2 regions of the Pectobacterium parvum genome follow, and region 2 is predicted to be linked to the other one. Evidence: predicted binding sites of a transcription regulator. Region 2 holds the regulator's gene; the other holds the start of a gene.
What was found. The regulator ArgR, encoded in region 2, controls arginine synthesis, uptake and breakdown. The targets are predictions, from matches to a motif close to ANTGAATAAAAATACANT.
Positions count from the first base shown of each region.

Region 1: a site for ArgR is predicted at 3,519-3,536, ahead of argA (amino-acid N-acetyltransferase). Genes of this name have one in related genera too.

Region 1 is NZ_CP087392.1:3,771,458-3,778,820, reverse strand. It holds gene LOZ86_RS17055 (LacI family DNA-binding transcriptional regulator) at 1-554, opposite strand, end outside; gene LOZ86_RS17050 (L-talarate/galactarate dehydratase) at 881-2,077, shown strand; gene argA (amino-acid N-acetyltransferase) at 2,161-3,504, opposite strand; gene amiC (N-acetylmuramoyl-L-alanine amidase AmiC) at 3,870-5,114, shown strand; tRNA gene LOZ86_RS17035 (tRNA-Met) at 5,287-5,363, opposite strand; tRNA gene LOZ86_RS17030 (tRNA-Met) at 5,436-5,512, opposite strand; tRNA gene LOZ86_RS17025 (tRNA-Met) at 5,585-5,661, opposite strand; gene mltA (murein transglycosylase A) at 5,934-7,070, shown strand; partial or broken gene LOZ86_RS17015 (Asp-tRNA(Asn)/Glu-tRNA(Gln) amidotransferase GatCAB subunit C) at 7,089-7,363, shown strand, end outside.
Region 2 is NZ_CP087392.1:907,483-914,845, reverse strand. It holds gene rpsU (30S ribosomal protein S21) at 8-223, opposite strand; gene tsaD (tRNA (adenosine(37)-N6)-threonylcarbamoyltransferase complex transferase subunit TsaD) at 452-1,465, shown strand; gene argR (transcriptional regulator ArgR) at 1,539-2,009, opposite strand; gene mdh (malate dehydrogenase) at 2,479-3,417, shown strand; gene LOZ86_RS04145 (helix-turn-helix domain-containing protein) at 3,606-3,869, opposite strand; gene LOZ86_RS04140 (DNA-binding protein) at 4,057-4,443, shown strand; gene LOZ86_RS04135 (DNA-binding protein) at 4,693-5,067, shown strand; gene ispB (octaprenyl diphosphate synthase) at 5,137-6,108, opposite strand; gene rplU (50S ribosomal protein L21) at 6,365-6,676, shown strand; gene rpmA (50S ribosomal protein L27) at 6,696-6,953, shown strand; gene LOZ86_RS04115 (DMT family transporter) at 7,043-7,363, shown strand, end outside.

The DNA.
Region 1 (7,363 bases), 1.8 Mb from region 2:
AGCAAATAGTGCCCAATAGCGTTCCCGATATTTTCATGGGAAAAACCGACCAGCATATCGAGCGGCGTCGGGGTGAGATCCCAGATTTCAACGACGGGGATCGTGGCGTTGAGCAGAAGACGTTTGAGTTCGGGCGTGTGGTGAATACCGGTGAGGACGATCCCGTCTGGGCGACGAGAAAGCAGGGTAGCGACAATCTCTGCCTCGGATTCATTGGTATAGCCAGCAACGCACAACAGCATGTGGTAACCGCGTGCGGCCAGCTCATCGCTGATTGCCTGAACGGTATCAACGAACATGTTGTTATTGATTTGCGGTACAACGACGGCGATCAGCTTACTGCGTCGGGAGGCGAGCCCGCCCGCTAACATATTGGGGATATAACCTGTGGCGCGGACCGCTTCCATCACCTTGTTCACGGTTTCTGCACGAACAATCTTCGGATTGTTCAACGCGCGGCTGACGGTCATGGGCGAAATGCCTGCGGCACGCGCGACATCTTCAAGCGTGGGAGCACGCGGCGGCATGCTGCTGGCGTTCTTATCGCGTTTCAATCACGGGTTCCCTTCTGAGGCTGCGCGCATATTCACATGTCGCTGGATTATCGTTGATGGTACATCGGTTTACCAGTCGCCTGTGTTTCTGACAACCTGCCGAATTGTCTCGCTTTTTCGGGCTGGCCCAAGAGCTGGCTAGGCGGTATTTCCGCTGTATCCTCTAACTTTTTGTGGTGATTGCGCAATCATTAATTTTGTCTCTTGATGGACGGTTTTATCGTGATAATGATTATTATGTGATATGCATTGCATGTTTTTTCTTCATTTATCGCTATCTTCCTTCTGTTTATGAATGTTAGCGCAATCATTTTACGAGGTAAGACATGACCATCAGTGCAAATTCAGCAGCAGTTAGCTATGCAAAAGTCACGAACGTCAGGACGGCTGCCGAGTCGGGCGATCGAATCGAATGGGTAAAACTCTCTCTGGCGTTTTTGCCGCTGGCAACGCCGGTTAGTGATGCGAAAGTACTGACCGGAAGGCAGAAACCCCTGACCGAAGTCGCCATTATTTTTGCGGAAATCCGCAGTCGTGATGGGTTTGAAGGGGTCGGGTTCAGCTACTCCAAGCGAGCGGGCGGACAGGGCATTTATGCCCATGCGAAAGAGATTGCCGATAATCTGCTGGGCGAAGATCCGAACGATATCGATAAGATCTATACCAAGCTGCTGTGGGCTGGCGCATCGGTTGGCCGCAGTGGCATGGCAGTACAGGCGATTTCTCCGCTCGACATCGCGCTGTGGGACATGAAAGCCAAGCGTGCGGGCCTGCCTCTGTCTAAGCTGCTGGGCTCACACCGTGATTCCGTGCAGTGTTACAACACCTCCGGCGGCTTCCTGCATACGCCATTGGATCAGGTATTAAAAAATGTCGTGATCTCCCGTGAAAGCGGCATCGGCGGGATCAAACTGAAAGTCGGCCAGCCGAATACGGCGGAAGATATCCGTCGCCTCACCGCGGTGCGTGAAGCGCTGGGGGATGACTTCCCGCTGATGGTGGATGCCAATCAGCAGTGGGATCGCGAAACGGCGATTCGGATGGGCAGAAAGATGGAAGCCTTTAATCTGATCTGGATTGAAGAGCCGCTGGACGCCTACGATGTGGAAGGTCACGCAGCGCTGACGGCCGCGCTGGATACGCCGATTGCCACTGGCGAGATGCTGACCAGCTTCCGCGAGCATGAACAGCTGATCCTCGGTAACGCCAGTGATTTCGTCCAGCCGGATGCACCGCGTGTGGGTGGGATTTCGCCTTTCCTGAAAATTATGGATTTGGCTGCGAAGCACGGTCGTAAACTGGCACCGCATTTTGCGATGGAAGTGCATTTGCATCTGGCTGCGGCCTATCCGATTGAACCCTGGCTGGAACACTTCGAGTGGCTGAATCCACTTTTCAACGAGCAGCTAGAGCTGCGCGATGGGCGCATGTGGGTATCCGATCGTCTGGGGTTAGGATTTACGCTGAGTGAACAGGCAAGGAAGTGGACAACGCTGAGCTGTGAGTTTGGCAAGCAGCCATAAGCGGATGAAAACATCGTGAGCGAATGAAAACAGCGTGGCCGATTTTACGATCGGCCACGAGAAGCGTTATCGAGTGGAATAACTCAGAGATCCAGCACCAGAATCTTCGAGCGACGCTGGTAGTTATACAGCGCCTGCTTTTTCTTCGGCAGCATTTCCACTTCGGCGGGTAAAAAGCCGCGTTCCTGGAACCAGTGGATGCTGTGCGTTGTCAGCACGAACAGCTTTTGCAGACCCTGCTGACGCGCCTGAGCGGCAACGCGCAGTAACAGCATATCGCCGCGTGATGAACTGCGGTAATCCGGGTGAACCGCGACGCAGGCCATTTCGCCGATGCTTTCTTCTGGGAATGGGTAAAGCGCAGCACAGGCGATGGTCAGGTTATCACGTACCACGACGGTGAATTTGTCGATTTCCATTTCCAACTGCTCGCGCGAGCGTCTGACCAGAATACCTTGCTCTTCCAATGGGCGGATCAGTTCCAGAATACCGCCAATGTCATTGATGGTCGCCCGGCGAACTTGCTCGGCGCTTTCCATCACGATCTGCGTACCGATGCCGTCGCGTGAGAACAGTTCTTGCAGCAGCGCGCCGTCGTCCTGATAGCTGATCAGGTGGCTACGGCGTACGCCGCTGCGGCAGGCTTTGACCGCGCCGCGCAGGAATCGGACCGTCCCCGAATGGTAATCGCCAGTCTGTTCCAGCGCATCAATACGCTGCTGTGCATCGTCAGGGAACAGCTCGGAAATGATGTTGCCTTCTTCATTGGTTACGCCCTGCGAGGAGCAGAAGCCGATCATCTTTTCCGCTTTCAGCTTAATAGCGAGCTGGGTCGCGACCTCTTCCGAGGTTAAATTGAAACTTTCACCGGTGACTGAAACCGCAACCGGACCGAGCAGCACAATGGCACCGCTATTCAGCTGGCGGTGAACGGCTTCCTCATCAATGCGGCGAATACGGCCGCTGTGGCAATAGTCCACACCGTCATCCACGCCAAGCGGCTGCGCGATAATAAAGTTACCGCTGACGACATTAATGTGGGCGCCTTGCAGCGGCGTGTTGTTCAGGCTCATCGACAGCCGGGCGGTGATGTCCAACTGCAACATTCCTGCTGCCTGCTTGACCAGCTCCAGCGTGGTGCTGTCGGTGATGCGGGTGTTTTTATGGTAGAGAGGCTCGTAGTGATGCGTTGTCAGATTGGCATCGATCTGGGGACGAGCGCCATAAACGACCACCAGCTTGATCCCCAGACTGTGTAGCAGCCCGATATCATTTACGATGCTAGAGAAGTTGGCATGTTCAATGGCTTCGCCACCTAACATGATGACAAACGTTTTGCCGCGGTGGGCATTGATATAGGGAACTGAATGGCGGAAGCCCTGAACCAGTTCTGTACTCCGTTCCTTCACTGCGAGCCCTCTTTGCATTTTTATTCGTAATTTCTGTATTTTTATTCTTTATGACGTAAAAGGCAAGAGGAAGTATTAACCAGAAAAGCGAGGATTAATGCTTCATCTTGAGACCATGCCCTAAATAATTCGAGTTGCAGGAAGGCGGCAACCGCGCGAGTCCCCAGGAGCTTACATAAGTAAGTGACTGGGGTGAGTAAGGGAAGCCAACGCACATGCGGCTTGAAGTATGACGGGCATGAATAGGATTTTTGCATGACAGCATGGAATAGATTCGTTAAAGTTTTTGACAATTTTTACCTTTATTCATTTTTTAATGGCCTATCCCGCGCATTCGCAACACAACAATGCAGGATAGCGCACAGCAATCAGATCGGAGTGGCATGTCTCATTCGAATCATCATCTGACTCGACGGCGTCTATTACAAAGCGCAGCAGCAACCTGGCTGTTAAGCGTAAGTGGGGTAGGAATAGCGGCGACAACGCAGGTCGTTGCCGTGCGCGTCTGGCCGTCCTCCGCCTATACCCGCGTCACGCTGGAATCCAATCACCCGCTGAAATATAAACAGTTTAGTCTGAGTAATCCTGAACGCATCGTGGTGGATATCGAAAATGTTCATCTGAACAGCGTACTGAAGGAGGTAGCCAGCCAGTTTACGTCGGATAACGACCCGCTGATTAAAGAAGCGCGCATCGGCCAGTTTGATAAAACCACGGTACGCTTGGTGTTGGAGCTCAAGCAGCAGGCGACGACCAAAGTCTTTACGCTAGGGCCAGTGGCTGAATTCAAGCATCGATTGGTGCTGGATTTGTATCCTGCGGCAGGTCGTTACGACAACGAAGAAGATCCGCTGCTGGCACTGCTGGAGGATTATAACAAAGGCGATCTGGAACGTACGCTGCCGGCAGAAGCGCCGAAAGCCGGGAAAGCCGGGCGGGATCGTCCGCTGATTATCATGCTCGACCCCGGCCACGGCGGTGAAGATCCCGGCGCGATTGGCAAGAATAAAACGCGCGAGAAAGACATCGTGCTGCAAATCGCTCGCCGCCTGCGCAAGCTGATCGATAATGAATCCAACATGAAAGCGTATATGACGCGTAATGAAGATGTGTTCATTCCGCTGCGCGTGCGGGTGGCGAAAGCGCGCAAGCAGCGTGCCGATCTGTTCATTTCGATTCATGCGGATGCGTTTACCAATCGATCGGCAAGAGGATCGTCGGTTTTTGCCCTGTCAAAGAAAGGCGCAACCAGTACCGCCGCCAGATTTCTGGCAGAGACCCAGAACGAATCGGATTTGATCGGTGGCGTGAGCATGAGCGGCGATCGCTATTTGGATCACACCATGTTCGATCTGGTGCAGACCGTGACGATTGGCGACAGCCTGACGTTTGGTAAAGAGATCCTGACCCGACTGGGCAGGGTGAATCGTCTGCATAAAAACAGCGTCGATCAGGCCGGGTTTGCAGTACTGAAAGCGCCGGATATTCCGTCTGTTCTGGTTGAGACGGCATTTATCAGTAATCTGGAAGAAGAGCGCAAGCTACGCACCAGCCATTTCCAGCAGCAAATTGCGGAATCCATTTTTGCAGGAATTAAAGCCTACTTTGCCAGTCAGGCTGAGCGGTAGTTGATGTTGCCGATGTAACTCGTACGATGACCGCGCCTAACTGGCGCGGTTCAGAAGGAAGATGTCTGGGGCAGTAGAAACAGATAATGCGTAGAAAACAAAAAAGCACCCGTTAAGGTGCTTTATCGTTGCGTTCTTAATCGAACAGAACTTGATGAAAGACAGTATTAATTGGTTGCGGGGGCCGGATTCGAACCGACGACCTTCGGGTTATGAGCCCGACGAGCTACCAGGCTGCTCCACCCCGCGTCCGTACTAGCTTATTGATTACTGACTCTTTTTTACTGCTTCCACTTTTCTTGATGGACGACTCACATCAATTGGTTGCGGGGGCCGGATTCGAACCGACGACCTTCGGGTTATGAGCCCGACGAGCTACCAGGCTGCTCCACCCCGCGTCCGTACTGACTTTTTTACTACTGACTATCTTTTACTGCCTTCACTTCTCTTGATGGACGACTCACATCAATTGGTTGCGGGGGCCGGATTTGAACCGACGACCTTCGGGTTATGAGCCCGACGAGCTACCAGGCTGCTCCACCCCGCGTCCGTGGATGCGCACTATACTCTCGATGAACATTGATGCAACCTATTTCTGTAAAAAAAGCAGCATTAGGTCTTCAGGTGATTGATTTACCACCGGATGGGTTGTTTTGTGAACGTAATGGGCGTGATTAAAGGAAATGTAGATTTTTGCTATGCGGCGTACCGAACCGCACACCCTTGCTCTGCGGATTTATACGCTCCCCCATTCCTTTCTCTATAGCTGTTTGTTATCGTTCGACGGTAAATTTTTTGATGTAAAAAGCGAGCGAAAAGATGAAGGGACGGTGGGGAAAGTACGTGCTGACCGCAGTGGTCATTGCCATTCTGGCGGGGTGCCAATCCAGGCCAACCGATCGCGGGCAGCAATATAAAGATGGTCACCTCAACCAGCCTCTAGAATTGGTGAATGAACCTAGTGCCAAAGGAAAACCGGTCAACGCGCGGGATTTCATGACTCAGGTTTCTGAAATCCGGTCGGCGTCACCTAATCTGTATTCGCGCAATAATACGACCTTTCAGGCGATTGAAAGCTGGATGATGTCAGGCGCGGACACCCGCGAGCTGAGCAAGTTTGGTCTGAACGCCTGGCAGATGGAAGGCGTTGATAACTTTGGTAACGTGCAGTTCACGGGTTACTACACGCCAGTGTTGCAGGCGCGCCATACCCGTCAGGGTGAATTCCGCCATCCTTTATATGCTATGCCGTCGAAGGGCAGAAAGAATAGTCGCCTGCCGGATCGTGCCGGCATTTATTCAGGCGCGCTGGATGAGCGACTGGTTCTCGCCTGGACCAATTCGCTGGTCGATAACTTCATGATGGAAGTACAGGGCAGTGCTTATATTGATTTTGGCGATGGACGCCCGCTGACGTTCTTCGGTTATGCGGGCAAAAACGGCCACGCCTATCGCAGTATTGGCAAGGTGCTGATCGACCGTGGTGAAGTTGCACGTGAAGACATGTCGATGCAGGCCATCCGCAAGTGGGCGGAGCAGCATACCGAGTATGAAGTGCGTGAGCTGTTTGAGCAGAATCCTTCCTTTGTATTCTTTAAGCCAATGATGTCTGCGCCCGTCAAAGGGGCAAGCGCCGTGCCGCTGGTGGCAAAAGCCTCCGTCGCTTCTGACCGTTCGCTGATTCCGGCAGGTACGGCTCTGCTAATGGAAGTGCCGCTGTTGGATAACGTAGGTAAATTCACTGGCAAGTATGAAATGCGTCTGATGATTGCGCTGGATGTTGGCGGAGCGATTAAAGGCCAGCACTTCGATATGTATCAGGGCATTGGGCCGGATGCCGGTCACTCGGCGGGTTTCTATAACCACTATGGCCGGGTCTGGGTCTTGAAGAACGCGCAAAGCAGCCCGATGAACGGTTCAGGATCTTCACTGCTGGTTAATTATCAACAAAATTGATTCTTCTCTGAGGTTGTTATAGCGATTAAACATTATCCACATCTTGCGCACTGGGGCGCGTTTACCGCTGTGGTTGAAGACGGCAAGCTGATTCTCTGCGAGCTGTTTGCCGACGATCCGGCACCATCCGACATGCTCGATTCCATTGTGCTGCTGGTGTATTCCGACCTACGCATCCGTCGGCCTTCGATGCGCCATTCCTAGCTTCAGAAACGCGAAAATAGCGACAGAACGCTGCGTGGCCGGGAAGATTTTGTTGAAGTGGATTGGGATGTCGCTCTCGATCTGGTCGC
Region 2 (7,363 bases):
CTGAAAATTAATACAGACGAGTGCGGCGTGCGTTTTCTCGAGCCAATTTCTTCGCGTGACGTTTCACTGCAGAAGCTTTAGCGCGCTTGCGTTCGGTCGTTGGTTTTTCATAAAACTCACGACGACGAACTTCAGCCAGGACGCCTGCTTTTTCACAGGAACGTTTGAAGCGACGCAGAGCTACGTCGAACGGCTCGTTTTCACGTACTTTAATTACCGGCATGTGCCTCTCACCTCAATAAATTCGGTTTGCCGCTGGCCTTGTGCCAGCCTTTTCAAAATGGTGCGGAATTCTACTGCAAACCTGACGTCTTTGTAAAGCATTGCGGTGATCATAAAACGCCCAGCCACGGCCAGCGCAGAAATCAGGTCGCTTATGGTAGACTATCCGCAGTTTGAAGCAAGCGGCATTTAACGCATGCTCGTATCATCATCAAAGTTAGGAACAGCAATGCGCGTATTGGGTATCGAAACATCCTGTGATGAAACCGGTGTGGCCATTTATGACACGGAAACCGGTTTGCTCGCCAATCAGTTATACAGCCAGGTCAAATTGCATGCTGATTACGGCGGCGTAGTGCCTGAGCTCGCCTCACGAGATCACGTGCGTAAAACGGTTCCGTTGATTCAGGCGGCGCTGCGTGAAGCTGGGCTACAGGCTGACGATATCGATGGTGTGGCTTACACCGCCGGCCCTGGTTTGGTTGGCGCGCTATTAGTGGGCGCGACGATCGGTAGGTCGTTGGCATTCGCCTGGGGTGTACCGGCGATTCCTGTGCACCATATGGAAGGGCACTTGCTGGCGCCGATGCTGGAAGATAACCCGCCGGCGTTTCCTTTCGTGGCGCTGCTGGTCTCTGGTGGTCATACGCAGCTCATCAGCGTGACAGGCATTGGTGAGTACCGTTTGCTGGGCGAGTCGATTGATGATGCGGCGGGTGAAGCGTTTGATAAAACGGCGAAGTTACTGGGATTAGATTACCCCGGTGGTCCAATGCTGTCGAAAATGGCGCAGGCGGGGAATTCCCAACGCTTTACGTTTCCGCGCCCGATGACCGATCGGCCGGGGCTGGATTTCAGCTTTTCTGGGCTAAAAACGTTTGCTGCCAATACGATTCGTAGCAATGGTGATGACGATCAAACGCGTGCTGACATTGCTCGTGCGTTTGAAGACGCCGTCGTAGATACGCTGGCGATAAAATGTCGTCGTGCGTTGGATGAGACGGGTTTTAAACGACTGGTCATGGCGGGAGGCGTGAGTGCAAACCGGACACTGCGCCAGCGCTTAGGTGAAGTGATGGTGAAACGCGGTGGTGAAGTGTTTTATGCGCGGCCTGAATTTTGTACGGATAATGGCGCGATGATTGCCTACGCAGGCAGTGTGCGTCTTGTGCATGGCGCGAGCCAGACGCTGGGCGTATCTGTTCGGCCACGTTGGCCGTTGGCTGAATTGCCTGCGGTGTGAGCGTTCGAGCGGTAATCACTACGTGTAGATCTCGGGTCTACACGTAGTGAAGAAAGCGTAGCAAAAAAGCGAATTACAACTCTTGTTCGAATAACACCAGAATAGCTTCGTAGAGCTGTTTGACGCTGAAGCCTCTTGCTGGGGTGGTAAAAATAGTGTCATCACCCGCGATAGTGCCGAGAATGCCTTCTGACTTACCTAGTGAATCCAGCAGGCGAGCAATGAGCTGCGCGGCGCCAGGGCTGGTATGGATCACGACGACGGCATCATTGTAATCCACGTCGAGCACAAGGTTCTTCAGCGGGCTGGATGTCGTCGGGACGCCAAGTTCGGCAGGGAGACAATACACCATCTCCATTTTGGCATTGCGTGTGCGCACGGCGCCAAATTTCGTTAGCATGCGTGACACCTTGGATTGGTTGATGTTTTCAAATCCTTCGTCTTGCAATGCCTGAACAATTTCACTTTGAGAACTGAACTTCTCTTCTTTTAACAGCGCCTTGAACGCTTTAACGAGGTCTTCTTGTTTTGTCGAATTTCGCATTCTGCACCGGATTAATTGTTATGGTTAATCTTCCTATTATGCAGTTGTGTGAATTTTTATGCAATTAAATCGCGTATAATTCCAGTCCCTTTCACCAGATATGCGTTAGTCGCTGTTTTCAAAAAAAATCGACTCTCGGGCAGTCCGAAAAATGCGTCCTGCGTCACATAAAAGTAAATCAAATGTTATCAGAATGATGTTGTTCGGACGCCATTGATCGGTGTAATGTAGCGCACCGGTTAAACGCACGTGAATGAACACCGCGTTATAGCTCAATAGCTTATTAACTTTACTTACCTTTCAAACGAATGGTTGTTTTTGATTTATTATTAGAGACATAGCGTATTTTTTGTCTCTCGTGTCATTTATGGAAAGATAAGTAGGTTGCTCGTATCCCCATTTTTATATTCTGTTTATAACCAAATGAATTCACGGCACTTTTTTATTTTATGATAATAAGGAGTTTAGGATGAAAGTTGCAGTTCTCGGAGCAGCAGGTGGTATCGGTCAGGCACTCGCACTCCTCCTCAAAACCCAGCTTCCTTCAGGTTCAGAACTATCCCTTTACGATATCGCCCCAGTAACGCCGGGTGTTGCCGTCGATCTGAGCCATATTCCTACAGCAGTGAAGATCAAAGGCTATAGCGGTGAAGATGCTAAACCAGCGCTTGTTGGTGCAGATATCGTGCTGATCTCCGCGGGTGTGGCACGTAAACCTGGTATGGATCGTTCCGATCTGTTCAACGTCAATGCTGGCATTGTGCGTAATCTGGTTGAGCAAATTGCGGTTACTTGCCCGAAAGCCTGTGTCGGTATCATCACCAACCCAGTGAATACGACCGTTGCCATTGCAGCCGAAGTACTGAAAAAAGCTGGCGTATATGACAAGAACAAACTGTTCGGCGTTACAACGCTGGATATCATCCGTTCCAACACGTTCGTTGCTGAGCTGAAAGGCAAACAGCCGCAGGACATTAATGTGCCAGTTATCGGTGGACATTCTGGTGTGACGATTCTGCCGCTGCTGTCTCAGGTTCCTGGTATCAGCTTCAGCGAGCAGGAAGTGGCTGATCTGACCAAGCGTATCCAGAATGCGGGTACTGAGGTTGTTGAAGCCAAAGCAGGTGGCGGATCGGCTACGTTGTCGATGGGTCAGGCTGCGGCACGTTTTGGTCTGTCTCTGGTTCGTGCGCTGCAAGGCGAAAGCGGTGTGGTGGAATGTGCATACGTTGAAAGCGATGGCAAATATGCCCGCTTCTTCGCTCAACCGATTCTGTTAGGCAAAGACGGCGTCGCCGAGCGTAAAGACATCGGCACATTAAGCGCTTTTGAGCAAAATGCGCTGAACAGCATGCTGGATACGCTGAAGCAGGATATTGAGCTAGGCGAGACGTTCATCAAGAACTAAATACCCGTCATACTTCAAGCTGCATATGCGTTGGCTTTCCTCGCTCACCCCAGTCACTTACTGATGTAAGTTTCTGGGGACTTGCTGCGTCGCCGCCTTCCTGCAACTCGAATTATTTAGGGTATGAGCGAGTGTTAGTCATTCGCAGAATAAAAAGCCGGAGATGTCGATCTCCGGCTTTTTCTTTTTTAATCGGGACGGATGAGTTTTTTTCTGTCGATAAGCTCATTGGTTTCTGGATTGTAGTACCGGCTGGGCCAAATCTCTGATGGGTGAATACCCATCGCATCGGCAATAAGCCACTCCCCTTTGGGCCAAGGGCGTGAGAGTGCATTAGCTAGCGTAGATGAGCTTAATCCGGCCGCTCGCGATACCGCCGCCAGCGTCGTGTTTTTCTTGCGCAGTGCAGCAATGATATCAGCGGGATGCCAGTCTTGTTTCCTTAAAATCATAATCCTTCCCTTATTTGCTATAAGACGACTGTAGATTAGTGGTATAAATAACGGATGTTAGTTATATGCCGAACTAACATGACATTATTATTTGGAAATAATATAGCATTAGATTCCCTTAAAATTCTCAATTAATTTCCAAATAAGGGCGTTTTTGTTAGGGATGGCACTATCAGGATGAAAGGCAATGAAAAAAGAGTGGTTTGCTACCAGCGAATTGGTTGGAGTCGGCGGCCTTCCGAAATCAAGACAAGGATTAAATAAGCGCGCCCGCGAGGATGGATGGGAGAAGCGTCGCCGTAAAGGCGTCCAGGGAAGAGGAGTGGAGTACTCAATTCACAGCTTGCCGGATACGGTAAAAAAATCCCTATTACTCGAAATCAAGCCTTCCGCCTACTCGGCGAAACAGCCTGCGGCACTGGCCGTATGGATGCAGATTTATCAGCAACTATCTGAAAAAGAAAGAGATGAGCTAATCGCTTATATTCTGCGAGTCGGTGTGTCTACCACGCTGAGTCAGTTAGGCATTACACCGTCGGATGGGGAACCTATCTCATCGATGGTGATTGACTGATTCGCGACTGGCGATCTTTCTGAACGTTAGCCTCAGTGATGAAAAGGAACCTGTATTTTCTGTCGCTTTGTAGCACTTTCTCTGGCTGCGGTGGTTGGACATCACGCTGGATTTAATCATTTCTTCTATTACTTAGGTGTGTCGGTAACGTGTAAAAGTTAGCGGCTTAGGTAATTATAGTCTACTATATGGAAACTTTTGGGCGAGTTGACGTAATGCCTGTTCAAAACAAACAAGGGAGTGACGAGTATGGACAAAGAGTGGTTTGCAACAAGTGAGCTGGTTGGCGTAGGTGGATTGCCTAAGTCGCCGCAGGGGCTGAACAAACGGGCGCGAGACGATGGTTGGGAAAAGCGCAGGCGGAAAGGGGTTCAAGGGCGCGGTGTCGAATATTCTATTCGCAGTTTGCCAAACGAGGTCAGGAACTCTCTACTGGTAAAAGAAAATCCGCCAACCGAGTATTATCGTATCGATAATGAGCCGACCCTGCTGTCATCGTGGGTGCATATTTTCCATCAACTTTCCGTTGATGAACGAAGCCGGCTGATTAATTTCATCTTGCGTGAAGGGACAATAGCGATGCTGTCTCGGCTGGATGATGTCACACTCGACCAGACTGCCTAAGTCTGGCGAACGAGTAGCGCTGCAAGGCAGCGCTACTCGCGCTACTTAGGTTAAATCATTTATACCACGTTAGAAATCGCGCTGTACGGCTAAGTGAGCAAGGCCTTCGAGCGCCATGCGGTGTGCCGTTTCCGGCAGCAACTGTAGTGCGCTAATCGCTTTATCAGCCTCTTCTTCGGCACGCTGACGCGTATAATCAAGTGAACCACATTGCTGCATGGCGGAAAGAACCGGCCCCAGCAGATGACGCCCGTTTCCTTCTTCAATCGCCTTGCGAATCATCGAGCTTTGTTCTGCAGTACCATGACGCATTGCGTGCAGCAGCGGCAGCGTTGGCTTGCCTTCATTGAGGTCATCGCCCGTGTTTTTCCCCAGCGTTTTGCCGTCCGCGCTGTAGTCGAGCAGATCGTCAATTAACTGGAACGCGGTGCCCAGGTAGCGGCCATAGTCCTGAAGCGCTTTTTCTTGCTCTGGCGTCGCGCCGGCAAGGATTGATGATGATTGCGCTGCGGCTTCAAATAAACGCGCTGTTTTACTGTAAATGACGCGCATATAGCTTTCTTCAGTGATATCCGGGTCGTTGCAGTTCATTAGCTGCAAGACTTCGCCTTCAGCGATCACGTTCACCGCTTCTGACATCAGCGCCAGAACGCGTAATGATTCGAGGCTGGTCATCATCTGGAAGGCGCGGGTATAAATGAAATCCCCAACTAGCACGCTTGCTGCGTTGCCAAAGGCGGCATTTGCCGTTGCTTTACCTCGGCGCATGTCGGATTCGTCTACCACGTCATCATGCAGCAGTGTTGCAGTGTGGATAAATTCGATCAGCGCGGCGACAGTGACATGTTTATCACCAGTATAGTCAAGGGCTCTGGCCGCAAGGACAGCAATCATCGGGCGTATACGTTTTCCACCACCGCTGATGATGTAATGTCCAAGCTGGTTTATCAAAACGACGTCAGAATTCAGTTGTTCAAGAATGACGTTATTAACCGCTGTCATATCCTGCGTAGTTAATGTTGTAATTTGTTCTAGATTCATGGTTTGTGCCAACGTATGTCTTCAACACTGCCGTAAGATTGCTGTTGCATATCGGCAAGACGGAACTTATTGAGCCGATTGTACTTGAAAAATGAGAGAGATAAACGGCAGTTGATACGTTGTATTCTTTTTCTTCACATCCGTTGATTATGCACTTGTCATCCTCAGTATTTTTGCGTAGAATTCGCGCCCTATTATGAATATTTATAGCGCGCTCTGAAACCTATTAACGGGTGCGCGGAAAGCGGAGTTTTATATGTACGCAGTTTTCCAAAGTGGTGGTAAGCAACACCGAGTAAGCGAAGGTCAAACCGTTCGCTTGGAAAAGCTGGACATCGCAACTGGTGAAGCCATTGAGTTTGACCAAGTTCTGATGGTTGCCAACGGTGAAGAAATCAAAATCGGCGTTCCTTTCGTCGATGGCGGTAAAATCAAAGCTGAAGTTGTTGCTCATGGTCGTGGCGAAAAAGTGAAGATCGTTAAGTTCCGTCGCCGTAAACACTACCGTAAGCAAGCAGGCCACCGTCAGTGGTTCACTGACGTGAAAATTACCGGCATCAGCGCTTAAGATTAGGAGAGCGGATTAAATGGCACACAAGAAAGCTGGCGGTTCAACCCGTAACGGTCGTGACTCTAACGCACAACGTCTGGGCGTAAAACGTTTTGGCGGCGAAAGTGTACTGGCTGGCAACATCATCGTTCGTCAACGTGGTACCAAATTCCACGCAGGAACTAACGTTGGCTGCGGGAAAGACCATACTCTGTTTGCTTTGACTGATGGTAAAGTTCAGTTTGAAGTTAAAGGCCCAAAAAACCGTAAATTTATCAGCATCGTTGCTGAATAATTTTTCGCGTTAGGTCTGACGGATTTAAGCCCCGCAATTCTTTGCGGGGCTTTTTACATTCTGATTCTGAGTAAACCATCTGGATAAGTATGAATACTAAACAACAGACGGGCATCGGTCTTTGTCTGGCGCTGACTACGGCTGTTTGCTGGGGGGCGTTACCGATAGCCATGAAACAGGTTCTGGTAGTGATGGAACCTTATACGATTGTTTGGTATCGCTTTTTCATTGCTTCCATTGGACTCGGCATTATTCTGTCATCCCGTAAGAAATTGCCGCCAATGCGGGTTTTCCGGCATCGGCGCTGGTGGGTTCTGCTACTGATTGCGACGGCTGGGCTACTGGGCAACTTTGTTTTCTTTAGCTCGTCTCTCCAATATCTGAGCCCGACAGCGTCTCAGGTTATCGGG